Linked DNA regions of Bacillus pumilus. Each later gene encodes a partner of the first gene's protein in a complex. Links are inferred from orthologs where the notes say so. Each region holds a gene or a part of one and is shown in the gene's direction. Other genes may lie near its edges. The genes, in order: GPS65_RS07600 and GPS65_RS01730.

Region 1 (3,123 bases):
TGTTCAAGTACAAACCGAAGAAAAACAACCACAAGAAACAAGGTCATCGTCAACCTTACACTAAAGTTGTTATCGAAAAAATCAACGCTTAAGGCGTGTGAGTGATATGATCAAAGCAACCATTACTCGGTCGAAAGCAGATGAAAGCATTACGTCTTTTCAGATGACTGGACATGCCGAGTTTGCTGAAAAAGGTCAGGATCTCGTTTGTGCAGGAGTATCTGCTGTTGTTTTCGGCTCAGTCAATTCAATTATTGCACTGACAGGATTGGACCCTCTGCTTGATATTGGCGAGGAAGGCGGCTATTTCTCTTTTGAAATGCCGGTTGATACAGATCCAGTATCCTTTGAAAAAGCCCAGCTGCTTTTAGAAGGTATGGTCGTTTCCTTAGAAACAATTGAACGAGATTATCACGATTATGTGAGAATATCTACAAAAAAATAGGAGGTGAACTTCATGCTTAGATTAGATCTTCAATTTTTCGCATCTAAAAAAGGGGTAGGTTCTACAAAGAACGGACGTGACTCTGAGTCTAAACGTTTAGGCGCTAAACGTGCTGATGGTCAATTCGTAACTGGTGGTTCTATCCTTTATCGTCAACGTGGAACGAAAATCTATCCAGGTGAAAACGTTGGGCGCGGAGGCGACGACACTCTTTTCGCTAAAATCGACGGAACAGTTAAATTCGAACGTTTCGGTCGTGACCGTAAAAAAGTGAGCGTATATCCTGCGGCACAATAATTGCTAAAAACTCCGGTCATTGACTGGAGTTTTTTTCACTTTTTACAAGTAGTATCGAAGATGAAAAAGAAGATGCACTCCATCAATATCAAAGAACGTTTGCTGACTTTGCCTCATTTTCTCCTATAGATCAGAAAAAACAACCTTTCCTCACATAACTAGTGTTTTTCTATGCTGTCTTCTCTGTTATAATTCAGGGAGACATATTGATGATAAGACTCCTAAAAGAGAGACCAAACGATTGGGAGTGCGATAATGGAAGAGATATCAAGTAAACAAAACGAAAAATTAACTCACGTTGCATTAACAAATGAATTGATCTATCTGCTCAGTCGTTCAAGACATGACTGGATGAATAAATTGCAGCTGATCAAGGGCAACTTGACATTAGAAAAATATGACCGTGTGTTTGAAATTATAGAAGAAATGGTCATTGAAGCACAGCATGAATCCAAACTCTCAAATTTAAAAATTCCCCAATTGGCCTATTACTTTCTAACATTTAATTGGGAGTCGCATTTTATCACCCTAGAATATGAAGTGCTTGGTGAAACCCGAGACTTATCAGCATATGAATCGCAGCTGCTAACGGTATCACAGGAGTTGTTTTCGATATTCGATCAATCAGTTTGCCAAAAAACTGAAAATCATTTAACGGTCACGTTCCAAACAGATCATGAAGAGAATGATGTGGTCTTATATTTTGATTTCAAAGGAAAATTAACAAGTTTGGATGCGTTAAATGCGTTTCATGACGCAAACTATCCATGTATGAGTGTAGTTCAATTTCATGTGACAAGTCATGAGTCCATGATTGAGCTTTGTTTGAGGCAAGAATGAGATATGTGATGCAGAGAAACGGAGGAAGTTATGTTTGTAGATCAGGTTAAAGTGTATGTTAAAGGCGGTGACGGCGGAAACGGTATGGTGGCGTTTCGTCGTGAAAAATATGTGCCAAAAGGCGGACCGGCTGGCGGCGACGGTGGAAATGGTGCAGATGTGGTATTTGAAGTAGACGAAGGACTCAGAACATTGATGGACTTTCGTTACAAACGCCATTTTAAGGCGGATCGCGGCGAGCACGGAATGAGTAAAAACCAGCATGGCCGAAATGCGGAAGAAATGATTGTCAAAGTTCCGCCCGGTACGGTTGTGACGGATGCAGAGACAGAACAAGTACTTGCAGACTTAACCGAGCATGGGCAGCGGGCAGTCATTGCAAAAGGCGGCCGAGGCGGCCGAGGAAATTCACGTTTCGCAACACCGGCAAACCCTGCACCACAGCTTTCTGAAAATGGCGAGCCAGGTAAAGAACGTGACGTCATCTTAGAATTAAAAGTACTTGCAGATGTTGGACTTGTAGGTTTCCCAAGTGTCGGGAAGTCGACGCTGCTATCCATTGTCTCTGCTGCGAAACCGAAAATTGCGGATTATCATTTTACAACGCTTGTGCCGAACCTAGGGGTTGTCGAAACAGATGATAACCGAAGCTTCGTCATGGCGGATCTGCCAGGACTGATCGAAGGCGCGCATGAAGGCGTTGGCTTAGGTCATCAATTTTTACGTCACATTGAGCGGACACGTGTCATTGTTCATGTCATTGATATGTCAGCACTTGAAGGACGTGACCCGTACGAAGATTATGTGACCATTAACGAAGAGCTTGAGCAATACAATATGAGATTGACTGAGCGTCCACAAATCATTGTAGCGAACAAAATGGACATGCCAGATGCAGCTGACAATCTAGCGGCATTTAAAGAAAAATTAACGGATGATTATAAAGTGTTCCCTATTAGTGCGATCACAAGAGAAGGGCTTCGTGAGCTTTTATTTGAAATCGCCAATCAGCTTGAAACAACTCCCGAATTCCCGCTTTATAATGAAGAGGAACTGTCTGATAACCGCGTGATGTACAGGTTTGATGAGGGAGATGCACCATTTGAGATCACAAGAGATCCTGACGGTACATTTGTCATTACGGGTAAAGCACTTGAGCGACTGTTTAAGATGACAGATTTCTCAAGAGATGAGTCCGTGAAACGATTCTCTAGACAATTGCGCGGAATGGGTGTCGATGATGCCTTGCGTGAGCGTGGTGCACAAGATGGCGACATCATTCGTCTGCTTGAATTTGAATTTGAATTTATTGATTGATCAACAGGAGGGTCCAGTCCATGGGCTCTCCCGTTTTTAAAAGGGGAGAAAACAGGTGAAAGAAGAAACGTTCTATTTAGTAAGAGAGGATGTCCTTCCAGATGCGATGCGAAAAACGCTTGAAGTCAAAAAGCTTCTCGATCGCAAAAAAGCGGATTCAGTTGCCGATGCTGTTCAACAAGCGGATTTAAGCCGCAGTGCTTTTTATAAATACAGAGATGCTG
Region 2 (3,045 bases), 1.2 Mb from region 1 along the record:
ATCGTTCCTGGAGGCTTCGGAGACCGCGGAGTGGAAGGGAAAATCATTGCGACACAATATGCCCGTGAAAACAAAGTGCCTTTCTTCGGAATTTGCTTAGGAATGCAAGTTGCGTCGATTGAATATGCACGAAACGTACTAGGCCTTGAAGGAGCTCATTCAGCGGAAATTGATCCTGAAACAGCATTCCCAATCATTGACCTTCTTCCAGAACAGAAGGATGTAGATGATCTAGGCGGAACACTTCGTCTTGGTCTATATCCATGTAAATTAAATGAAGACTCCAAAGCATTTGCAGCATACAACGATGAAGTGGTCTACGAACGCCACCGCCATCGCTATGAGTTCAATAACGAATTCAGACAGCAAATGGAAGCTGCAGGATTTGTCTTCTCTGGTACAAGCCCAGACGGACGTCTTGTTGAAATTATCGAGCTGAAGGATCACCCTTGGTTCCTTGCTTCTCAATTCCACCCAGAATTCGTCTCAAGACCGACAAGACCTCAGCCATTATTTAGAGATTTCGTTGGTGCTTCACTGCAAGCATCTGAATCAAAATAAAACAAAAAACTGCCGAGAGAATGATCTTCTCGGCAGTTTTTTTATTCATATTCCTCAACGATTTCTTTCAAAGTAAACGATAGAGCGTGGTAGACGTATAAACATGTCATTAAAGCAGGGTAACCGAACCTTGTCCCGTCATCAGCAGGCACAAGCGGCTTCTTAAGCTGAAAATCAATATGGACATCACAATGCTCTTCAATCATGGACGGCTCCTTTTGTGCGGGCCCGACACCAACAACAGGCGTCCCTTGCGCGTGCAGCTCTTTTACAAGAGATTGAATCTCCTCGTCTTCTGGTTCTGAATAAAATAGTAGCACTCTATCGCTTGGATGAAGCAAGCTGCGCTCTGCTTGATCAAGCGGCAGTACTTTCGCACCTGGAAATGGCTCCTTGCTTTCAGTTGCCTCTAGGGCTACAGCAGCCAGTTCATTCTTTCCGTGAAAATAAACACCATGTCCACTGACAACGGCCTGTGCAAGAAGGCGTGCACCATCCTCGATCGCTTCAGCCTGCTTTTCTCCAATACGTGAAAAAATACCTGATAACTGAGTCGTGAAAATTTTTAACAAGACGGATTTCCTCCTTCGGTCAGATCATTTTATAATAGAATATAAAGAGAATATTAGGAAAAATGCTCAGAAAATGTCGTAAAGTAAACTATTATAAATAAAGGAAATGTGAAAATCAAACAGAATTATTTAACAACAGCTCTTTTTATGGCGAAAAATGAAAGCAATGGGGTGTAACAGATGAATGAGAAAATTTTAATTGTCGATGATCAATATGGTATTAGAATATTGTTGAATGAAGTGTTTCATAAAGAAGGTTATCAAACCTTCCAAGCAGCCAATGGGCTTCAGGCGTTAGATATTGTGAAAAATCATAGACCAAACCTTGTGTTGCTTGATATGAAGATTCCCGGAATGGATGGAATTGAAATTTTAAAACGCATGAAATTAATTGATGAAGACATCCGTGTCATCATTATGACAGCCTATGGCGAATTAGACATGATCCAAGAATCCAAAGAACTCGGTGCTTTGACGCACTTTGCGAAACCTTTTGATATTGATGAGATCAGAGATGCTGTCAAAGAATACTTGCCGCTCGAAACAAACGGTTAGATGGAAATGATTGAATCGAGTCATTCTGTTGCCGATTTGTCGAATAATTGGTATCCTAGATAAGAAGAAGAAAGCGATCTGACTTTGAAAGTTTACATATGGCGAGAAATTCTGGTCATGCTAGGGTGGAGAGCTTTTTTTAGTAAGCAAATTAGCTACATAGGGAGGATTTTTCATCATGCCTTTAGTTTCAATGACAGAAATGTTGAAAGACGCAAAGGAAAAAGGTTACGCTGTTGGACAGTTTAACTTAAATAATTTAGAATTCACGCAAGCGATTTTACTAGCTGCTGAAGAAGAGAAATCTCCAGTTATCTTAGGAGTATCTGAAGGAGCAGGACGCTACATGGGCGGCTTCAAAACAGTTGTCGCAATGGTTAAAGCGTTAATCGAAGAATATAATGTAACAGTTCCTGTTGCGATTCATTTAGATCACGGTTCAAGCTTTGAATCTTGTGCAAAAGCAATCCATGCAGGATTTACTTCTGTCATGATCGATGCTTCTCACCATCCATTCGATGAGAACGTAGCAACAACTGCGAAAGTAGTTGAGCTTGCACATTTCCATGGTGTATCTGTAGAAGCTGAGCTTGGAACTGTTGGCGGACAAGAAGATGACGTCATCGCTGAGGGCGTTATTTATGCTGATCCAAAAGAGTGCCAAGAGCTTGTAGAACGTACTGGCATTGACTGCCTTGCACCTGCATTAGGTTCAGTTCATGGTCCATACAAAGGTGAACCAAACCTTGGCTTCACTGAAATGGAAGAAATTGGTAAAATGACAGGTCTTCCACTTGTTCTTCATGGCGGAACAGGTATCCCAACTGCTGACATCAAGCGCTCAATTTCACTTGGTACAGCAAAAATCAATGTAAACACTGAAAACCAAATTGCTTCTGCGAAAGCAGTACGCGAAACACTTGCTGCAAAAACAGAAGAGTATGATCCACGTAAATATCTTGGACCAGCTCGTGACGCAATTAAAGCGACTGTTATCGGCAAAATGCGTGAATTTGGTTCTTCTAACCAAGCATAATTTGATGAGAACCGAAAGCCGCCTGAGTCACAGGCGGTTTTCTCCATATCTTGAGAAAGCGCAATCAAATTTACATTTCAGACAATTTATTGATAGGAGAGTGGCACAGTTATGTTATTTTTCGTAGATACAGCGAATATCGCAGACATCAAAGAGGCGCACGAGCTTGGCATTTTAGCAGGCGTCACAACAAACCCTAGTTTAGTAGCGAAAGAAAAGGACGTATCATTCCACGACCGTCTTCGCGAAATCACTGACGTAGTATCAGGTTCTGTCAGTGCAGAAGTTATTTCCCTCAAAGCAGAAGAAATGATTGAAGAA

The links.
Region 2: the proteins of GPS65_RS07600 (region 1) and GPS65_RS01730 are in contact, whole or in part, in a solved structure (PDB 1F51), measured with the Bacillus subtilis proteins. The link is inferred for Bacillus pumilus from one-to-one orthologs.

Annotation. Positions count from the first base shown.
Region 1 is NZ_CP047089.1:1,567,465-1,570,587, forward strand. What follows is about bases 1-2,789. They hold GPS65_RS07600 (sporulation initiation phosphotransferase B), read left to right. Parts: upstream 1-997; coding sequence 998-1,582; downstream 1,583-2,789. Other genes in these bases: rplU (50S ribosomal protein L21), read left to right, coding at 1-92; GPS65_RS07590 (ribosomal-processing cysteine protease Prp), read left to right, coding at 107-445; rpmA (50S ribosomal protein L27), read left to right, coding at 458-742; obgE (GTPase ObgE), read left to right, coding at 1,613-2,789. In the rest of the region: more of obgE, read left to right, coding at 2,790-2,899; GPS65_RS07610 (ACT domain-containing protein), read left to right, coding at 2,955-3,123. UniProt on the Bacillus subtilis protein: Key element in the phosphorelay regulating sporulation initiation. Acts on spo0A. Mediates reversible phosphoryl transfer from spo0F to spo0A.
Region 2 is NZ_CP047089.1:356,833-359,877, forward strand. The notes cover bases 290-3,000. They hold GPS65_RS01730 (response regulator), read left to right. Parts: upstream 290-1,313; coding sequence 1,314-1,688; downstream 1,689-3,000. Other genes in these bases: pyrG (glutamine hydrolyzing CTP synthase), read left to right, coding at 290-561; GPS65_RS01725 (DUF2529 domain-containing protein), read right to left, coding at 603-1,133; GPS65_RS01735 (class II fructose-bisphosphate aldolase), read left to right, coding at 1,867-2,724; fsa (fructose-6-phosphate aldolase), read left to right, coding at 2,836-3,000. In the rest of the region: more of pyrG, read left to right, coding at 1-289; more of fsa, read left to right, coding at 3,001-3,045. UniProt on the Bacillus subtilis protein: Key element in the phosphorelay regulating sporulation initiation. Phosphorylation of spo0B during sporulation initiation.